2 regions of the Gallibacter sp. Marseille-QA0791 genome follow, and region 2 is predicted to be linked to the other one. Evidence: riboswitches for the same ligand, from Rfam matches in the RefSeq annotation. Region 2 holds a riboswitch; the other holds the start of a gene.

Region 1 (11,019 bases), 2.6 Mb from region 2:
GCTGTCCCATCATCCCTTCGAAATAGGATACGATAGAATCAGGGAAATCTATATCCTTGGCCTTTTCATAGATGTTTTCAGGCGTCAGCTCGTTCTGTACCATGAATATGGCCATATCACCCACAGCCTTGGATGAAGGCGTTACCTTGACGATATCGCCAAGCATCTCGTTTACAGCCTTGTACATCTCCTTGACATCGTTGAACTTGTGCCCCAATCCGAAGCTTTCCACCTGGGACTTCAAATTCGAATACTGTCCTCCAGGCATCTCGTACTTGTATATCTCTGCCGAACCGGTCATCATATCCGATTCGAACTGTTTATATACAGGCCTTACGGCTGCCCAGTAGTCGGAGATCTCCTGTATGCCGTCCGCCTCTATTCCTGTTTCTCTTTCCGTACTGTCCATCGCGGCTACGATGGAATTGAGGGCAGGCTGGCTGGTGAGTCCTGACATACTGTTGAAAGCCGCGTCCACGATATCCACCCCTGCGGCAGCGGCCATCATCAGTGTCGCTACGCCGTTGCCACTGGTATCGTGAGTATGTAAGTGGATAGGTATGGAAATCTCGTTTTTCAACGCCTCTATCAGCTTCTTGGCTGCTACTGGCTTGAGGAGTCCCGACATATCCTTGATGCCCAGGATATGGGTGCCTTTCTTTTCCAGAGTCTTTGCCATTCTCACGTAGTAATCCAGATTATACTTGGTCCTGCTGTCATCCAGAATATCTCCGGTATAGCAGATGCATGCCTCGGCGATCTTGCCCTGGTTGAGAGTCTCGTCGAGAGCCATTTCCATTCCCTCTATCCAGTTGAGAGAGTCGAATATCCTGAATACATCGATACCTGATGCGGCCGACTCCTTGACGAACCTCCTGATGACATTGTCCGGATAGTTTTTGTATCCGACACCATTGGCGCCTCTCAGCAGCATCTGGAACATGATGTTAGGGATCTTCTTCCTGAGGGTCTCAAGCCTCTCCCACGGCGATTCCTTGAGGAACCTGTAAGATGTATCGAACGTGGCTCCGCCCCACATCTCCAGCGAGAACAGATTCTGTCCGTACAGAGCTACCGCCGGAGCTATCTTTTCCATATCGACAGTCCTGACTCTGGTTGCCATCAGCGACTGCTGAGCGTCTCTCATGGTCGTGTCGGTCAGCAACAGCTTCTTCTGTTCCTTTATCCATTTCACCAGACCCTCAGGTCCCTTTTCATCGAGGATCTGCTTCGTACCTCTCAGTTTGTTTATCTCATCCTGTTTCAATCTAGGGAATACAGGCACGTCAAACTGCGGCTTGATACCTCTGTTGCCGTTTACATACTTTTCTCCCAGGAACGTGAGGACTTTCATCTCCTTGTCTTCCCTTACCATGATATTGAGAAGCTCCGGATTGTCGGCGATGAATCCCGTATCGCACTGTCCCGCCCTGAACGTAGGATGATTCAATACATTCAGCAGGAAAGTCCTGTTGGTCTTTACGCCTGTCACCTTCATTTCCTTGAGCGCTCTCTTGGCCTTATTAGTGGCATCTTTAAAGCTTCTCGCCCAGGATGTCACCTTTACCAACAGACTGTCGTAATACGGCGAGATATTGGCATTCACATAAGCGTTGCCTGCATCCAGCCTTATGCCGTAACCGCCCGCGCTGGTATACTTGGTGATGACACCCGTATCAGGCGCGAATCCGTTTATCGGGTCCTCCGTAGTCAGTCTGCACTGTATCGAATAGCCTCTCGGCTTTATATCGTCCTGGCTCTTGATGTTTATCTCATCGGAATCCAGGCTATATCCTTCCGCTATCAGTATCTGCGACTGGACGATATCGATACCGGTCGTCATCTCAGTGACAGTATGCTCCACCTGTATCCTTGGATTCATCTCGATGAAATAGTGGTTCCCATCATGGTCTACCAGGAATTCCACTGTCCCGGCGCTCCTGTAGTTCACCGCCTTGGCGATCTTCAGCGCGTCGGCGCATATCTTCTGGCGCTGCTCATCCGTTATGGAAAGAGCCGGGGTAAACTCAATGACCTTCTGATGCCTTCTCTGGATGGAGCAGTCACGCTCGTAGAGATGCACCACGTTGCCATAGCTGTCTCCCAGTACCTGTACCTCTATGTGTTTAGGTCTCTCCAGATATTTTTCAATGAAGATATCGTCGATGCCGAAGGCCTTTTTAGCTTCGCTCTTAGCGCTCCTGAACTGATCCGGCATCTCCTCTTTGCTCCTGACTATCCTCATACCTCTGCCGCCGCCTCCGGCTGCCGCCTTCAGCATTACAGGGTAGCCGCATTCCTCGGCAAACCTGAGAGCCACTTCTTCCGATGGGATGGTCTCAGTGATGCCCGGGATAGTCGGCGCGCCCACTTCGTTGGCAACGATCTTGGACTTCACCTTATCTCCCAGTCTGTCCATCATCGTATGGTCAGGTCCTATAAAGACGATTCCTTCTTCTTCACACGCTTTCGCAAATTCGACGTTCTCAGCCAGGAATCCATATCCCGGATGGATGGCGTCTACACCCTTGGCCTTGGCAAGTTCGATTATCTCGTCTATTGCCAGATAAGCGTCCACCGGTGATTTTCCCCTTCCCACCTGATAAGCCTCATCTGCCTTCGTTCTGAACAACGTGTTTTTATCCTCTTCCGAATAAATAGCTACGCTTCTTATTCCTAATTCTTTACAGGCTCTGAATATTCTGATGGCGATCTCGCCTCTGTTGGCTACCAATACTCGCTTGAATTTTCTGCCTCGCTTCATATTCCGAGTCTCCTTTCTTCTGGTGATGCTCTTAGGTCACTCCATCGACTGATTTTTCGCACACTAACAGAGTGACTATCAAGTTATTTTATCACTTTTTACGTTTTTTTTCCACTATTTATTTTACTTTTTTTGTGGTAGATTCACAGAATCCTGAACTTATCTTTTTCGAAATCTATAATTTTTTCCCGCTTCATCTTGTTGAGCTCGTTGGAAAGAGCACTCCTGTTGACGCACAGATACTGTGCCATCTGCTCCCTGCTCATCCTGACGCTGACGATATCTGAGCCGGCCTTTCTCCTGAGGATCTCCAGATACATCAGCACTCTCTTGCGAAGTCCTTTTTCCGCAAGGATCTCTATCTTATGCATCTTCCTGATGTTGTCATCAGCCAGCTGCTGCATGAGCACCTCATATATCTGCTTGCTGAACTTGGAGTTGCTGATACTGCTCAGAGAGATGAAAACTACCGTGCTGTCCTCGTTGCATATGTAATCGATAGGCGCTACCCTCGTCTTCGATACTGCCGTCTCTATCCCGAATATTGAGCCTTCGTCATACACCTGTATTATGTGAAGCTCTCCGTTGGGATACGCCTTCTCGCTCCTGACGCTCCCTCTGTCGATCAGGCAGATCTTGTTTATCTCGTCGCCTTCATTGAATATGACCTCGTTTTCCCTCATGTTCTGGCCGATGACATTCAATTCCTCAAAAGCGCGCAGATATTCCGCTCTGCTTATCCCTTCCAAAATCCCACTGTCTATAACAGTTCCTAAATACTTCATCATTTTTCCCACCGTCTCCCCAGCTCCGCGATAATCGTCTCTATATCCGGCGACCTCAGCTCAGAATCGCGCGATAATCGTAATGGCAAATAAAAAATCCTTTCCGCCAAGCGAAAAGGACACAAAAAAACATATCGTTGAACAAATTGTTGTTGAACGAACATTTTTCCTGTGATATCTGTGATATCCGATGTCTACACAGAACTCTCACAGGCCGGCCATCTATCCTTTCCAAATGCGGGAGGCCCATATGTTTCCACATGAACCCTATCGGTCCAGTCTCCATGCTTTGCCAGAGCGAAGGAATCCAGGACTCGGATCTCTATTCATTTGTTCTTCTGATAACATTTTATCAGGGAATAGCGAAAAAAGTCAACTGCGCACGCAACCTTTTCGGTACTTGTTTGCGATATTTTCAACATATGGTTGCAATATGGCAGCGAGAACAAGGGTGTACCCCTGCTTGCAGGCTCCTTCACCTTTTTCCGCCGTTCCTTTCCTCTATACGCACATTTACCCAAGGAGCCGGGGTCCGTATCTCGTTCTCGTCGAAAAGACGTTTGACTTCTTCCTCCATATAATCCTTTACGGTCCAGTAATCGTCCGTAGCACACCAGGCGAACATATTCATGATGATGGCATTCTCATCCTGATCCGAGATCCCGATATTGGGCTCCGGATCCCTCAGTATCATGGGGTTAGCTTCACAGATACCATGCATCAGTTCCTTTGCCAGAGAAACATCGCTGTCATAGCCTATCCTGAACTGACAGTCCACCCGCCTTATGCCCTCCTTACTGTGATTAACCAGTATGGATGTGTTTATGATGCCGTTTGGTATTGTTATGGTTTTGTTATCGTAAGTCCTTAGAGTAGTGAGAAACAAGTCTATGTCCTTCACCTTTCCCGACACGTCATCTACATCTATATAATCATCCCGGCTGAATGGCTGAGTGATTATTATCATGATACCGCCGGCAATGTTGGCTAAGCTGTCCTTGAGAGCCAATGCGATGGCTGCTCCCGCGGCACCGATCACCGTGATGATGGTGCTCATCTGCACACCCAGGATACCCAGACACATGGTTATGAGGACGATGATACCTACGGCTTTGATAGCGTTGACTATGAAACTGTACAGGACTTCATCCAGCCGGCTCTTGTCCAGGGCTTTTCGCGTTATCTTGAGGATCACCTTCAGGATAAGCAGTCCTACGACTATCATCACAACAAGGCTGAGGACGGTCATTCCCAGATCCCACAATTTGTCGGAATCCATGAACCGCTGTATTATCCTTTCGGCTCTCGTAAGATCTTCCATCCTTTATTCCTCCGTTTTTATCTTCTTTCCCAGTCTTCTTCTGTCCAGCTCTTTGAGATATTTCTTCCTGAGCCTGATATCGTCAGGCACTATCTCCACCAGTTCGTCATCGTCGATGAACTCCAGCGCTTCCTCCAGAGTAAAGACCCTGGCCGGAGCCAGCTTGATGTTCTCATCGCTTCCCGCTGCTCTCATATTGCTGGCCTTCTTGGCCTTGCACGGGTTTACCACCATATCGTCGCTCCTGGCGTTCATCCCTATTATCATCCCTTCATACACATGAGTTCCCGGTTCTATGAACATCTGTACTCTTTCGCTTATGTTGAATATGGCATAAGGAGTGGCGACTCCCTCTTCCTGGGCGATGGCCACGCCATTGACACGACCCGGTATATCGCCCATGTAATGGTCGAATCTGGCGAACCGTCTGACCATGGTCCCTTCCCCTCTCGTGTCATTGATGAACTCGCTCCTGTAGCCCAGGAGACCTCTCGTAGGCACCAGATATTCCAGACGTGTGAAACCATTTTCGCTCTTCATCTCCTGCATCATTCCCTTCCTCACATTCAGCTTGGAAATGACTGAACCGGAATATTCGTCAGGCACCGACAGCACCACTTCCTCCACCGGCTCCAGCACCTTGCCCGCTTCGTCCCTGCGCATTATCACCTCAGGCTTCGACACGGCCAGCTCGTAGCCTTCACGTCTCATGTTCTCGATCAATATGGAAAGGTGCAGCTCACCTCTTCCCGACACCTTGAAGCTGTCTGTGGAATCAGTCTCCTCTACCTTCAGCCCCACGTTGACCTCCAGCTCTTTGTTGAGCCTTTCCCTTATGTGTCTGGATGTCACGAACTTGCCTACTTTCCCCGCAAAGGGCGACTTATTGACCATGAAATACATTGAAAGAGTCGGCTCCTCTATCTGTATCATCTCCAGCGGATCCGGAGCTTCCGGATCGCATATGGTCTCTCCTATGGAAATATCGGCGATACCTGACACTACGACGATATCTCCCGATTCCGCCTGATCTACCGCCATCCTCTTGAGACCCCTGTAGACAAATACCTGATTTATTTTTCGCTGTTCTATGGAGCCGTCGCCCCTGGCTACCGCCACAGTACTTCCGGCCTTCACGATACCCTTGGTGACACGTCCGATACCCAGTCTGCCGATATAGTCGTCATATGCCAGGGCAGATATCTGCAGCTGCAGCGGCTCATCATTGTAATCAGGATAAGGCGCCACATGATTTATTATGGTGTCGAAGAGCGGCGTTATGTCCAGTCCGTTCATACCCTTGGCGCTCTTCTTTATCTTGACGTCGTTGTTTTCCACATGGATATCTCTGATGTCCTCCGGATCGTAGACGACGATCCCCTGTCTGGCTATACCATAGAGGATAGGGAAATCCAATTGCTGATCATTGGCCTCCAGATCCATGAACAGTTCGTAGACTTCATCTACCACCTCGTCTATACGGGCATCCTTCTTGTCTATCTTGTTTATCAGGAGGATAGGATTTATTCCCTGCTCCAGCGATTTCTTCAATACGAACCTTGTCTGCGGCATTGGGCCTTCGCTGGAATCCACCAGCAGTATCACCGTATCCACAGTCTTTATGATCCGCTCCACCTCCGATGAAAAATCGGCATGGCCCGGGGTATCGACGATATTTATCTTAACGTCTCCATGCATCACCGAACAGTTCTTGGAGTATATGGTTATCCCTCTTTCCCTCTCTATATCATCGCTGTCCATTACGCAGTCCACCACCTGCTCGTTGTCCCGGAAGACTCCGCTCTGGTTCAGGAACGCATCGACCAGCGTAGACTTTCCCGCGTCTACGTGAGCTATAACCGCGATGTTTATTATCTTCTGTTTTTCCGACATTCTGCTACCACCTTCTGATGTTTTCTGTTTCCGCCGCCCTCCTCGACGGCATCATCATTATATTGTAAATCAATTGCTATGCTGTGTCAAAAAATAAATGGAACGCATATGATAGACCATATGGCGGGCGACAGTCCCGCTCACTTGATTTTACCCATATGAAAAGGAGGAACCGATCATGCCCAGTTTATTCCTCAGCCCGTCCGTCCAGCAGTTCAATCCTTACGTCAACGGACTGGGAAGCGAAGAATACTATATGAACCTGATAGCTGACGCCATGGAGCCCTACCTTTACACGTCGGGGATAAGTTTCACCCGCAACGATCCCGACGCTCCGCTCTCCCAGGCGATCGCCCTGTCCAATGCCGGAAACTACGATTTTCATCTGGCACTTCATTCCAATGCCGCTCCTGAAAATCTGTCAGGTCAGGTCCGCGGCTCCGACATCTACTACTACTCTACCAGCGCCGAAGGCCGGCGAGCCGCCGATATTTTCGCGGAAAACCTGAAGGTCATATACCCGGATCCTGACCTGGTCAAAGCCGTGGCCAACACTACCCTGGGAGAGCTTCGCCTGACGAAAGCCCCGACCAATCTGATAGAGCTTGCTTACCACGACAATCTCCAGGATGCCCTGTGGATAATCGACAACATCCAGCTCATCGCCCGCACCCTGGTCCTTTCCCTGACGGAATATTTCGGCATTCCCTTCGTGGATCCCTATCAGGGCTGAGCCCTTCCAACGGAGCCTTTTATGTGTTAATATTGTATGGAAAACGACGGCGCTCTCTGCGGCCCGGACCCCATGGGCGTCGTCACAACACATGGGAAAGGACGATGAAAACTGCCATGGAAAAGATCATCGAAACGCTGGCTTACGCCATCAACGGCGGCGGCCTGATAAAAATAATACTCGCCGGAAAGAGGAAAAAGTCACTGCAATATAAAAAGATAACAGTCAGACCTGTGGATATAAAGGGCGAATACATGTACCAGGCGGAATTCCACTTCGACAAAAAAGTCACTCACGAAAACATCCCGTACTACGAAGCCATCGATTTCGTTGCTGAAAAGATACGCGATGCTTTCAAGCAGGTGAACATCCTGACGGAAACGGAAGATATCCAGATACTGGCCGCGAAGCCGGACAAGCCCAGGATCACCCGTTCCGCCGCATCGCGTAAGGCGGGAGACCTGTCCCACGACAAGAGGAAGCAGTACATCATCGAAGACGGTGTGCCCTGTGATTTCCTTGTGGAACTGGGAGTCATGTCGCCGGAAGGCAAAGTGTACAAGAAACACTATTCCAAGTTCAGGCAGATAAACAGATTCCTCGAGATAGCCGACAACTGCTTCGATAACCTGCCGGGAACCGGCACTCTCCGCATTATCGACTTTGGCTGCGGCAAGAGCTACCTCACCTTCGCCCTCTATTATTATCTCAGAGTGATGAAAGGACGCGACGTGGAGATCGTCGGCCTGGATCTTAAGGAAGACGTGATACGATTCTGCAGCGATACGGCCAGGAAGCTGGGCTACGACAGACTCAGCTTTCTCACAGGCGACATCGCCGACTACGAGAGCGACGGGGCTGACATGGTGGTGACCCTTCACGCCTGCGATACGGCTACCGACTTTGCTCTTATCAACGCAGTCAGATGGCACAGCAAGGTCATACTTTCCGTACCCTGCTGCCAGCACGAGCTGTTCTCCCAGATAAGGTGCGATGTCGACGAACCTATGCTGAAGCATGGCATAATAAAGGACAAGTTCACCGAACTGCTGACAGACGGCCTGCGCGGTCTCAAGCTGGAAGCTGCCGGCTATCACGTCAACATGCTGGAGTTCACGTCCCTGGAGCACACCTCCAAGAACATCATGATAAAGGCCGTGATGTCTGAAAAGACCAGCCGGGCCGCCATGGAAAAGGCCGAGAGCCAGTACGAAGCCCTCCGCGATTTCTACCACGTCAGCCCGACCATAGACCAGCTCTGTCCGCCCGGAGCACCTCGCTCACCTGAAAGAAAGGACAACTCCCGATGAATTTCACCAAAGGCCTGAAAGACGGCATTCCCATAGCACTGGGATATTTTTCGGTCTCTATAGCCTTCGGACTGATGGCCGTCCAGTGCGGCCTCACATGGTTCGAAGCGCTCCTCATATCCTTTACCAACCTGACCTCAGCCGGCCAGTTCGCCGGCGTGACAGTGATAGCGGGCATGGGCTCGTACATCGAGATGGCCGTGACTCAACTGGTGATAAACTCCCGCTACGCACTGATGGGGATATCCCTCTCCCAGAAGACCGACGGCAGATTTCGCGGGATATGGCGTGCCATCCTGGGCTTCGCCATAACCGATGAGATATTCGCCGTGGCCGTAGGCAGCGATACGCCCCTCAGCAGACGATACTTCGCGGGACTGGCAGCCCTTCCCATACTGGGATGGTCAGCCGGCACCCTGTGCGGCTCCATACTGGGCAGCGTGATGCCCCTCATCCTCACCAATGCCCTTGGCATCGCTCTCTATGGCATGTTCATCGCTGTCGTCGTCCCGAAAGCCAGGGAAAACCTTCACGTGCTGGCAGTCGTGGCAATTTCCATCGCCATCAGCTCGGCGTTGTACTACATACCAGCCTTCTCCGCCGTTTCATCGGGCTTCGCCGTCATCATCTGCGCCGTCGCCTCCTCCGCCATCGGAGCGCTGCTGTTCCCCGTCGAAGATGAGGAGGTGCAGTGATGGACTTTATGAGCTTCCTTCCGTATCTGCTGGTGATGGCCGGCGTCACATACCTTATCCGTGCCGTTCCCTTCACCGCCATCAACAAAAAAATAGAGAACAGGTTCATCAATTCCTTTCTCTATTATATTCCTTATTCCGTGTTGACAGCTATGACTTTCCCCGCTATCCTGTACGCTACGGGAAATATGACATCCGCGGTCGCAGGTCTGGTCGTCGCGGTTTTCCTGGCCTTCCGCAGGAAAAGCCTGCTCATTGTCGCAGTGGGAGCCTGCGCCGCCGTACTGGCAACGGAGCTGCTGATGGCAGCAATCTAGCCTATTGTGACCGACTCCTACTCCGGTATCCTCCAGTCAACCGGCTCCTGTCCTGTAGATACCAGGAATTCATTGGCGCGCGAAAAATATCTGCCGCCGAAGAAACCGTTGGCTGCTGAGTATGGGCTCGGATGCGCCCCCTTCAAAATGCAGTGCCGCGGATTCGTTATCAACTCCTCCTTGTTCTTGGCATTCCTGCCCCACAGCACAAAGACCATCGGCTTTTCCCTCTCGTTGAGAAGCTGTATCACTCTGTCGGTGAATATCTCCCAGCCTTTTCCGGCATGAGAATTAGGGCTGCTTCTCCTGACCGTCAGCACTGTATTGAGCAGCAATACTCCATTATTGGCCCAGCTTTCCAGATTTCCATGAGAAGGCGAGTCTATATCGAGGTCGCTCTTCAACTCTTTAAATATGTTGACGAGAGAAGGCGGCGCCTTGACGCCTTTCTGCACCGAAAAACAGAGACCATGAGCCTGTCCCGGTTGATGATAAGGATCCTGTCCCAGTATCACTACCTTCACGTCCTCGTACGGCGTGAACTTGAGGGCGTTGAAGATGTCGTACATATTGGGATATATCACTCTGGTACCGTATTCCGACTTGAGGAACTCCCTCAGCTTCAAATAATAATCTTTATCGAATTCTCCTTGCAGGACCTTGTCCCAGCTGTTTCCTATATTGACCATATTCCTATTATATTGACTTCGGGAAATAAAAACAAGTGAAATCATGATATAATAAAACGACATGGCGGAGACGGCAGCATTGCCAAAACCCGCACCATCCGCGCGACACAAAGGAGCTTTACATGAAAAAAAAGGCATATCTCTCAGCTCTGGCAGGAAAATCCCTGACAGACTTTCTCTCGGCAAAGGACTTCGAACCAGTACTTCTGACAGGCATCGCTCCTGACGGAAACCATTCTCCCGTATATGAAGCTGTTTCCACCCACGCCGACATACATATGTGCCGGCTGGGTTTGTGGGAAGGCCCCCACATTTTCATGGGAAATGTCTCAAAGCTGGGAAAAAATTACCCGGGAAATATCATCTATAACGCTGTCTGTACAGGGAAATATTTTATCCACAATCTCAAGTACACCGACCGGGCACTGCTGAAAGCGGCGCAGGAATGGCACGCGAAGACTTTCCCCGCCGGAAAGCTGCACACCATCTCCGTCCCTCAGGGCTACACCCGC
Region 2 (11,019 bases):
GCCGCACTGTGATATAATTTCCATATCAAAAGCAAAGGAGACATGAAATGAACGACAGATATGCAGCCGCGTTGGAACGCGCTTTGTTCAACTGGTATCACAGCGGCGACGGGGCTCCCACAGAGCCGGTGTTCAATGCCCTGAAGGAGGGTCAGACTAACGATATGCAGCTTCTGGTCCCTATCGATATACCAGAAGCGTTGCTGAGACAGCTTTCCAGCCAGGAAAATCTTCAGGAGGGAGTGCGCTTTTCCATAGATGAGGATATGCCTATCAGTTTTAAGCACATACCTGTCGATGAGGAAGGCCGTTACCTGATCCCATTGTTCACCAGCGAGGAACAGATGGAGCTGGGAGAAAGCAGCTCTGCGATAAGCCAGCCTTTCGGCGCGTTGCTGGCAGCTATGGATAAATGGCCTGATTGTGTGGGGTTTGTGATAAACCCTTATTCCGATAAGATATGGGTGAATGAGGCGATACGTGGCAAAATAGCAGGTTTTGAGCCTAAGTCCCATGTCGCCTTCGTAAAGGGGAGCGTGCTGGATATGAAGGTGAGCGCCATCGTCAATTCGGCTCACAGGACTCTTTTGGGAGACAGCATGGTGGATGAGATAATCATGGACGACGCTGACGGCGCTCCGGTAGCAGAGGCTTATCTGTGCAGCGGGGGTCTCAATGGGGCTGTCCACAAGATGGCAGGGCCGGAGCTTTTTGACGAGTGCAGGACGCTGGGTGGCTGTGAGACGGGCGAAGCCAAGGTCACGGGAGCTTATGGCATCGACAACGCCGATTATATAATCCATACGGTTGGTCCGGTCTACGGTGGCGAGGCATCTGATGAGGAGGACAGTAAACTGTTGGAGCGCTGTTATCGCAATGCCCTGGATCTGGCTGTGGAAAAGAAGTGTGACAGCGTGGCGTTTCCGTGCATTTCTGCGGGTGCGGCAGGCTTCCCGTTGGGAAAGTCGGCTATGATCGCTGTCATCACCGTAGTGGAATGGTTCGAGGCCCATCCTGATGTGGTGATGAATGTATATCTCTGCAGCTTTACGGAAAATGAATATAAGAATTATCTCAGGATGATAAAGAGTTGATCTTGTTGTGCTGTATGAACGGCCCCGTGTCATTGCACGGGGCCTGATTTTATTATCGGTCTGCGGTCATGTGTGGGACGAAGGAGATCTTCTATGGATGAAAGAAAGATGAGAAAGGATATAGTGGAGCTGGGAAAGCAGCTGTTGGAACGGGAGCTGGTGGCGAGGACCTGGGGCAATATAAGCGGCCGGCTGGACAGGAGTGAGTGCCTGATAACGCCCAGTGGACTGGATTACAAGAGGATGGAAGAAGCGGATATTGTCCGTCTGGATATATCCACAGGGCAGTGGGAAGGGAACCGGGAACCTTCGAGTGAAAAGCTGATTCACATGGCTGCTTACAGCCGCTTCGAGGATGTGAGATTTGTCGTTCATACTCATCAGAAATATGCCACGGCTTTGGGAATGACGGGATTGGAGTCCATGGATATCAATGAAAGAGAGTGGGAAAGACTGGCGGGCGTAGGGATCGCTGCCTATGGACCGTCAGGCAGCGAAGAGTTGAGAGATGCCGTCGATGATGTGCTCAGGAGCGGCATGGAGACGGTATTGATGATACATCATGGAGCTCTCGTCTGTGGCAGGACCAGGGAACAGGCCATGGAACGTGTGTTGCTCCTGGAACAGGTATGCGGACGTAGTGTGAAAGGGATGGAGGGTGCCGGCGATTACGGCATCGTGAGTATATCGGGAGAGCTTGCTGATGAGCTGAGAGCAGGCTTTTCGAAGGCGGATGTTTTCAGGACGCCGGCTGTCGACATATGCGCGGCTAAAGGAGATGATATATATGCCCAGGTCGACGATATGGCTCAGATGATAGGAGAGCGGATACCTGTTGTCGGAAACACCAATGAGGCTGTTTCTTCCCTTAAGAGGTGGCCGGCAGTGCTGATAAAGGATGTGGGGGCAGTCGTAAGGGCGAAAACGGAGGATGATGTGGAGGCGCTGCGGCTGCTGGTGGACAAGGCATGTATCTGCTGCGTCCATACCCGCACTATGGATATGGAGCTGAAACTGGCAGAATCGGACGTTATCAGGATGCGTCACAAATATGAGGATGATTATGCCAGGAGAAAGGATGAGATGTGACGGGCTATTGCTCCACCGGCCTGTTTTTGGTATAGTTAAATGAAGACGATACGACGAAACCGGAAAACGAGGGGGAATACCATGGATTTTGAAACAGCGATGGAAATGCAAAGGATATGTACTGGAGAAAAACGGGAACTGACCAGAGGTCAGATAGCCGGACAGGTTATAGATGTCAGGAGCCTTACCAGGGGCCTTAAAGCGGAAACTGTCGCCAGGTGTGAGGAATACTATGAGGAGATGAAGCGAGACGGCACGAAAAAACTCTACGATGTGGACTCACTGATGGAAGAGACGGAGTCTGTGAAAGCGCAGTTCGAAGATTTTATGAAAAATTACAAGGCGGACGATATCTTCACCAAACTGTATGACAAGCTCGGCGATTTTTTCCAGGTGCCGCCTTTCGAAGGGCTGGACAGCATCGAATACGGAGTACACGAGGTCTGCGTCTTTTCTGTGCTGGAATATTTCACGTGGAAAAGTCTGCCGGGACATGATCATCAGCTTTGCCGCGGCGAATACAGGGAGAGTATAGCAAGACGGACCTTTGAGGAAGTGGCTGACAAATGGATAGGTGTCTTTGATGAGCTGCAGGAGAGATACGATAAGGTATCAGGCGATATGGATGACGAATACGGCTTGAAGGTGAAGCTGGCAGGATGCTGCATCATATCGGTAACGGCTATAAGAGATCAGGACGCGTTGGCGCTGGACATGGCTCAGGAAGGTGCGGAAGCCAGAGCGAAGGCTATCGTGGAGGCCAGGGAGAGCGACACGTACAAGGAAGGAGAGAGCGTTCTCACGGATAATGTAATAAAGCTGTTTGATTTTGTATATGAGCAGATAAGAGAGAACAGGCAGATAGAACGATGAGCAGTACACTGGATGAAGACCTGATATATGAGATATTATCAGTGGTGGAGGAAATACCGGAAGGTTGCGTCGCTACCTATGGTCAGATAGCCCGGCTGATAGGACGGGAAAAGAATGCCAGACTGGTGGGGAAAGCATTGTCGGTGGCCGGAATATATGGAGAATATCCGTGTCACAGGGTCGTCGATCATGCTGGCAGATTGGTTCCTGGATGGGATGAGCAGAGAGGTCTGCTGATAATGGAAGGAGTCCCTATGAAGGATGAGCGCCATGTGGATATAAAGAAGTGCAGATGGGATGAGAAAGGAGAGCAGTATGGCATTTAAAAAGGTGAAAGGCGACATAACAGAGATGAAGACCGACGCGATCGTCAACGCAGCCAACTCTCAGCTGGCGCGAGGTGGCGGAGTGTGTGGCGCCATATTCAGAGCAGCCGCGTCTGACAAATTGCAGGAGGATTGCAGGAAGCTGGCTCCATGTCCGACAGGTCAGGCAGTGATAACGGACGGATATGGATTGCCGGCCAGATATATCGTCCATACAGTGGGGCCTGTATGGAACGGCGGCGGTAATGGAGAAGAAAAACTGCTGCGCAGCGCTTATACCAGCGCCATGGAACAGGCGTGGAGAAAAGGGTGCCGCTCTATTTCCTTTCCGCTGATATCCGCCGGGATATATGGTTACCCGAAAGATGAGGCCATGAGAGTGGCTGAGGAGGCCATAGAGGAGTTCACAGAGGAGCATGATATGGAAGTATATTTGGTCCTGTTTTAATATTGCAAATATGTATCGCAAATGCAGCAAATTGATATCGAAAAGGTAACATATATAGTTGACTTTTTTAGCCATTTCCTGATAAAATATTATCAACGTGACAGATGAATAAAGAAATCCGAGTCCTGAACTCCTTCGTTTTGGCAAAGCATGGAGACTGGACCGATAGGGTCTGTGTGGAAACATATGGGCCTCCCGTATTAGGAAAGGATGAGTGCCGACTCTGTGAGCGTGCCGCGAAGGGGATATCGCGGGGCGAGATCGCGTTTGATGCTGTTTGATGTTATCGTTATTTACGATCCTTTCCGAGAGACGGAAAGGATTTTTTATTTGTCTCTAAAGTTGTTGTGCAGTTTGGGTTAATGTTGTTAAATCGGAGGCAATTATTATGAATTTGAAGAAAATGACATTGAACATCAACGGTGCTGACCGTATGTTCATCTGCGATCCGGAAAAGGATACGCTGGCATCCGTACTTCGTCGTCTTGGACTTACCGGAACGAAAGTAGGCTGCGGCACAGGCGTATGCGGCGCATGTTCCGTTATCCTTAATGGCAAAGTAGTTCGTTCCTGTACCAGGAAGATCAACAAGATCGAAGAGTACAGTTCGGTTATAACCATAGAGGGGATCGGTAATCCGCTCCATCCGCACCCGCTTCAGTATGCGTGGGTAAATCTTGGAGCTGTACAGTGTGGATTCTGCGTTCCGGGATTCATCGTCTCGGCTTACGCGCTGCTGCAGGAAAACTCGAATCCTACGAGAGAAGACGTCCGCGACTGGTTCCAGAAGCACAGAAACGTGTGCAGATGTACAGGATACAAGCAGATCGTAGACGCTGTAATGGAAGCTGCTGCTATCCTCAGAGGCGAGAAGACATTTGAGGATATCACATATGACTGGTCGAAGGATATCAAGGAAGGCTTCTATGGCAAACCGCTCGTTCGTCCTAATGCTATGGCAAAGGCATGTGGTGTATGCGACTATGGTGACGATATCGAGCTGAAGATGCCGGCTGAATCGCTGCATGCTGTCCTCGTGATGCCAATGAAGACGAACCACGCGAAGATCCTCAATATCGATTTTGAAGAAGCAGAAAAAATGCCAGGTGTTGTAAAGGTCATCACGGCTAAGGATCTTGCTCCGGCAGGAAAGCTGATGGCATATCAGTTCTCACCGAGAACGGTGGAATTTGAACAGACACATAAGATCCTGCAGGATGAGAAGATCGTAAGATGGGGAGATCCTGTGGCTATGGTAGTAGCTGATACTAAGGATCATGCCAGAGCTGCTGCCAATAAAGTGAAAGTTGAACTGGAACAGCTGACGGAATACATGAATTATCTGGATGCTGTAAAACCTGATGCTGAGAGAATACATGCGTCTTTCGACAACATATACAGCCAGCAGCCTGTACTGAAAGGCGATTACGAGCATGTGCCTGAGATGATAGACGAAGCTGCATATTCCGTAGAGGGAAGCTTCTATTCATCGAGAGAGCCGCATATGTCGATAGAAGGAGATACGGCTCAGGCATATTATGATGAAGATGGCAAGCTTTGCGTACATTGTAAGACCATGACCCTTTACTTCGACAGAGACGATATGGCGGAAGCTATCGGTATCCCTGTTGAAGATCTGCGAGTTATAGAAAACCCTACGGGAGGTTCCTTCGGATGGGCGATGAACGCCGCTTCCTACGCACTGGTAGGAGCTGCTACCAAGGTGACGGGAATGCCTGTTGCACTGTCCATGACTTATGCTGAATTCATGGCCTTCTCCGGTAAGCGCTCCCCTGCCTTCTTCAACGGAAGACTGGCTTGCGACAAGGATGGAAAGATCATAGCAGGTGAATTCGATTCAGGTCTCGACAATGGTGCATATCCTGAGATGGGTGACGATAAGCTGACGAAGATACTCAGATTCATGTTCTTCCCTTACTATGTTCCTAACGTAGTCGGTCTTGCCAGAAGTGCTGTGACCAACCACAACTTCGGCGTACCTTACAGAGGGTATGGAGCTCCGCAGGCTTATACATGCGGCGAGGCTCTTATCGATATGATGGCGGAAAAGATCGGCATGGATCCGTTCGAATTCAGATATAAGAATATTGCAAGGCCTGGAGATACGAACCTCAACCAGAGACAGTTCCTCCAGTATCCTATGGAAGAAATGATGGATACTCTGAAGCCTCTCTATGAAGAAGCTGTAAAGAGAGCCAAGGCTGAAGATACACCGGAAGTGAGAAAGGGCGTCGGTATCGCTTGGGGCGGATACAACGTAGGCCTGGGCGGAGTCGATGAAGCTACCGTGGCTATCGAGCTGGTAGGTGACGGCAAGTTCAGAAAGTACGACACATGGCAGGATCAGGGCCAGGGCGGAGATGCCGGTTCCCTTGTCTGCACGCTGGAAGCACTCAGACCTTACTTCCCTGACGTTACTCCGGATGATATAAAGGTGATCCAGACGGACAGCAAATACTGCCCTAACACCGGTGAGTCCGCAGGCTCAAGATCTCACTTCGCCAATGGTAAAGCCTCCATCGTAGCTGCCAAGATGCTGGCTGACGCTATGAGAAAGGAAGATGGGACATACAGGACCTATCAGGAGATGATAGACGAAGGAATACCTACGAGATATGACGGACACTGGGTTGCCGCGGACGAATGGGATTACTTCGACTTCCTCGATCCTAACGACGGAACAGGCGAACCTACATACGCTTACACATATGCCCTGTTCATGGCAGAAGTATCCGTAGAGACTGCTACAGGAAAGACTACGGTAGATAAGATGACATGTATCGACTGGGTAGGTAAGGTAGGTAATATCCAGTCCGTAAATGGTCAGGCATTCGGCGGAATGTCACACGCTATCGGATTCGCTCTTCAGGAAAATTATGAAGACGTGAGAAAGGACACCAATATGCTGAGAGCAGGAGTTCCTTACATTAAGGATATTCCTGACGATATGGTGGCTATCCATATGGATGGTTATGACGAGAGAGGACCTTTCGGTTCGTCCGGAGCATCGGAAGCATTCCAGTCCTCAGACCACGTGGCTGTCATCAACGCTATCAACAATGCCTGCGGCGTGAGGATCTACGACCTGCCTGCATCGCCTGAAAAGGTAAAGGCCGGTATCGATGCCATAGCCAGAGGAGAAGAGCCTGAAAAGCCAGGAAAGTACTTCCTCGGTTCAGAGCTCTATGAAGAACTTGAAAACCTCAAGGCCAATCCGCTCAGCTGGGATTGATAGCTGACTGTTGATCTGACGGATCGGAATAAGGAAGATATGGGAGTTGTCGCAGCGGAGAGTTTATCGATGCGGCAGCTCCCTGTTTTATATGAGTTGCACAGGTAATTTCGTGACGGAGAGGAGCGGTCATGACTAATTTTTATATCCATGTCTGTGAAAAAGGGCATGCAAAAACGGATTTCAGAAGGATAAAACCGGGACAGACTTGCGAGAAATGTGGTGCTCCACTTCTGGATTCGTGTCCGCAGTGCGGGGAGCTGATAAAGAAGTGGCATTACTACGGTTCCGTCCCCAGAGGTCCTAAGGCCGAGAGCTTTCCGTTGCCTGACAGGTGCCAGCACTGCGGCTGTCGTTTTCCGTGGGCAATAAAATAATCAAGATCTATCATTTGAATATGATTCCCTATAGAAACAGCAGGTTGTACAAATTGATGATTGCAACTTTTCGGGACAACTACCATCTTTTATGGGTTTATTTCGAATGTTGATAGAATCCGATGGACTTGAGACTGTCGAGCTGCTTCCACGTCGCGACGACTTTACTTTTGGAAGGCCGTAACGTATAATGTAGGAAGCTGAGAATAGAAAAGCAACCTTGATATCAGTAAGGAGAAGAGAATGAACTACAATCAGAATGGATCGGGAGGTTATCCTAACGGAGATATCCCCGGAAAGAATAAGGCTATAGCGTCCCTGGTGCTGGGTATAATATCGGTAGTGCTCTGGTTTTTCGGATATTCGTCCATATTGTCCATAATCCTGGGGATCATAGGACTCGTCCTTTCGTCCAAGGCGAAGGAGGAAGGATACGATGACAACCTGAGGATGGCGGGATTCGTCCTGTCGCTGATAGGTATTATCGGAGGAGCATTTTTCTTCGTGGCCTGTGTGGCGTGCGTGGGTCTGCTGGGGATAGCAGGCATAGGAGCCAGCCTGTGATGTCGGACATCATGGTGTTGGGACGGGAGATACCAATATATGGAGCGATAGGGATAACAGGCGTGTGCCTTGCATTGGCATGCGCCTTGTTTTCATGTAAAAGATTTGGATTGAGCAAGGACGATACGCTCTATGTGATGGTCTTCGGCGCCATAGGTGCTATGGCTGGCGCCAAGCTACTGTATCTGGCAGTATCCGCAGGAGCCATAGCAGGAGAGCTGACATCGGGGCAGGCGCCGTTGTCAGTGACTGCGCTCAAATACATGAGCGGAGGCATGGTATTTTACGGAGGGTTTATTGGAGGACTGGCGGTGAGCTGCTTTATGGCAAGACGATATGGGAAAGCCGGGGCGGATTTTTTTCCTGTCATCGTGCCTGCTTTCGCATTGGCTCACGGCATTTCAAGGTCAGGATGTTTGCTTGTGGGATGTTGTTACGGCGTTGAAACGTCAGGAGCTTTCCATATCACATATGAGTCGTCCATGATAGCGCCCAACGGAGTGCCGCTGATACCGGTGCAGGGCATGGAAGCGGCAGGAGAGCTTATCATTTTTTTTATACTTATTTGGCTTTCTCGTCGTGTGAAGGACAGGAGAGATATCTTATATGCGTACATTTTTATGTATGCTCCAATGAGGTTCTGCCTGGAATTCCTGAGGGGAGATGAGGCGCGGGGGTTCATCATGACTCTGTCCGTATCGCAATGGATAAGCCTGGCGTTGATGGGGGCAGTTGTGGTGATGAAGGTGACGGACGTGACAGTAAGAGCGTGGCGCAGGCGGGATATACGGAAAGACGGAGAGTGAAAAAGCGTTGTTTTCTTTTCAAAAAGCATTATAATATTATTGTTGCGTACGGATAAGAAACGCGTCAAGAAGGGGGAACAGATGATAAGGAAAGCGACGAAGAAAGATCTGGACTCAGTGGTTCGGATATACGAATCAGTACTGATAGAAGAGGAAAAAAGGAATGAGAAAATGGTGGGATGGGTAAGGGGGATCTATCCTACGGATAAGACTGCCCTGGACGGATTGGAACAGGGATCATTGTTCGTTTATCAGGAGGGCGACAGAATAGTCGCGACTGCCAAGATGGATAACGTACAGGCGCCGGAGTACGCAGAATGCGACTGGGGATATGATGTGCCTTACGATAAAGTAATGGTGCTTCATACGCTTGCGGTCGATCCGGAATGCTCGGGGCGTGGATACGGCGGTAAGTTCATAGATTTTTACGAAAAGTATGCATCGGAAAATGGCTGTGATTATTTGAGGATAGATACCAACGTGAAGAATACCATAGCCCGCCATATATATGAAAAGCATGGCTACAGCAGAGCGGGAACAGTGAAATGCTCGTTCAAAGGTATAAATGATGTGTACCTTGCATGCTTTGAGAAGAAACTCTGAAAGGCGGAGCAACCTGAAGGCAGCGGAAGGGTAGACATCGGCAGGAAAATGTCTGACGAGGAACAACGGCAAATCTGACGGACCGGCCTCAGTCGGTTTGATCAGCAAGATAATCCTTGTCCTTATCCTTCTTGTGTGGTATGAGTTTTACGACGACCGAGTCGTCGTTTTTGTTTTTCACGAAGAAATATCCCAGCACGGAGAACACCAGGGCGCCTATGAAGTTCACGAAAAGATCCTGCATCGTATCGATGAGCCCGATATCGAGGTATCCTCCGAGGCCAAGATCATGCCCGGAGACTGTGACATCGCTGATATTTTCCATTACGACAGGATCATTTTCTCCTGTGGGATTGAGCATCACCGAAGATATTGTATGTATGACCGTATCTTTCTGCATATCGAAGCCTAAAAATCTGTCCATGGAGAACTCGAAGAATTCCCAGAACACTCCTATGGTCATGGAAAAGCAGAACGCCACGATCGATGTGAAGAGTGGTGACAGGTATATGAGGAGCCTGTCGCTCTTGTTGAGCAGCCGTACCAGTGAAAGACCGATGGCGGCGGCCAGGAAACCGTTAAGAGTATGGAGCACCGTGTCCCAGAAGGGGAAAATACTGTAGAAATTGAATATTTCACCCAATATTTCGGCAGCAAATATGAAAATGAGCATAGTTATTTCCAGCATGGTAGGCAGCTCGATGCGCAGCGCTACCTGGAGAAAGCTGGGAACTATCAGCAAAACAAGAGTGAGAAGGCACAGGAAGGCGCTCTCATAATTTTCAGTTACGACTGTGAATATCAGTACGCCGATAACAAGAGCACGTAATATCGTATATATGATAAAGGAACTGCGGTGTTCCCGAAGCTCCCGTTTAAGTGCGTTATGTAATCTGGGGATAATATTTTTTCTGTTTTTCATGCCTGTATCATGTCACATCCTTTTATGTATTTATAATATTATAACAGCAGACACAGGATAAATCCAGAACTCTCGAATAGTATGTATCATATCAGATATATGAGGAGGACGATATGATAACCATCAGTTTGTGTATGATAGTGAGGGATGAGGAGTCGGTTCTCGGGCGGCTGCTGGAACAGATGAAGGATGTGGTCGATGAGATCATCATAGTGGACACAGGATCTGTCGATAAGACAGAGGAAATTGCCAGACAGTATACATCGTCGGTCTTTCATTACCAATGGCATGACGATTTCGCTGCCGCCAGGAATTTCGCGTGTCAGAACGCTGCCATGGATTATTGGATGTGGCTGGACGCAGACGATGCAGTCACGCCGGAAAACCAGGCGCGCTTGCTGGAATTGAAGCGGACGCTGGAGCCTGATACGGACGTAGTAATGATGAGGTACGCGACCGGGTTTGACGAAAAAGGAAAGGCTAATTTCTCGTATTACCGAGAGAGGCTGATCCGGAACGGGAAAGGGTTCCGCTGGGAGGGGAGAGTGCATGAAGCGGTGACTCCTGCAGGAAAGGTGGTCTATTCCGATGTGGTGATAGAGCATCGTAAGGTGTTTCAGGGAGATCCAGACAGAAATCTGAGGATATATGAAGATATGCTCTG

The links. Region 2 has a riboswitch for molybdenum cofactor ahead of ACQY69_RS12235 (molybdopterin-dependent aldehyde oxidoreductase). Riboswitches for the same ligand answer to the same signal wherever they lie in the genome.
Positions count from the first base shown of each region.
Region 1: linked by a shared signal. The riboswitch ahead of ACQY69_RS00320 (Crp/Fnr family transcriptional regulator) and the one ahead of ACQY69_RS12235 (molybdopterin-dependent aldehyde oxidoreductase) in region 2 are both predicted to bind molybdenum cofactor.

Region 1 is NZ_CBCPMH010000001.1:54,691-65,709, reverse strand. It holds gene ACQY69_RS00325 (pyruvate carboxylase) at 1-2,764, opposite strand, end outside; gene ACQY69_RS00320 (Crp/Fnr family transcriptional regulator) at 2,908-3,552, opposite strand; molybdenum cofactor riboswitch at 3,758-3,881, opposite strand; gene ACQY69_RS00315 (mechanosensitive ion channel family protein) at 4,025-4,870, opposite strand; gene typA (translational GTPase TypA) at 4,874-6,763, opposite strand; gene ACQY69_RS00305 (N-acetylmuramoyl-L-alanine amidase family protein) at 6,942-7,496, shown strand; gene ACQY69_RS00300 (class I SAM-dependent methyltransferase) at 7,601-8,806, shown strand; gene ACQY69_RS00295 (AzlC family ABC transporter permease) at 8,803-9,501, shown strand; gene ACQY69_RS00290 (AzlD domain-containing protein) at 9,501-9,818, shown strand; gene ACQY69_RS00285 (uracil-DNA glycosylase) at 9,836-10,507, opposite strand; gene ACQY69_RS00280 (DUF6873 family GME fold protein) at 10,630-11,019, shown strand, end outside.
Region 2 is NZ_CBCPMH010000001.1:2,662,814-2,673,832, forward strand. It holds gene ACQY69_RS12210 (macro domain-containing protein) at 48-1,094, shown strand; gene ACQY69_RS12215 (class II aldolase/adducin family protein) at 1,188-2,183, shown strand; gene ACQY69_RS12220 (hypothetical protein) at 2,265-3,056, shown strand; gene ACQY69_RS12225 (MGMT family protein) at 3,053-3,382, shown strand; gene ACQY69_RS12230 (macro domain-containing protein) at 3,372-3,830, shown strand; molybdenum cofactor riboswitch at 3,935-4,058, shown strand; gene ACQY69_RS12235 (molybdopterin-dependent aldehyde oxidoreductase) at 4,219-7,083, shown strand; gene ACQY69_RS12240 (DUF2321 domain-containing protein) at 7,215-7,460, shown strand; gene ACQY69_RS12245 (hypothetical protein) at 7,704-8,024, shown strand; gene ACQY69_RS12250 (prolipoprotein diacylglyceryl transferase) at 8,024-8,830, shown strand; gene ACQY69_RS12255 (N-acetyltransferase family protein) at 8,912-9,433, shown strand; gene ACQY69_RS12260 (hypothetical protein) at 9,522-10,355, opposite strand; gene ACQY69_RS12265 (tetratricopeptide repeat-containing glycosyltransferase family 2 protein) at 10,469-11,019, shown strand, end outside.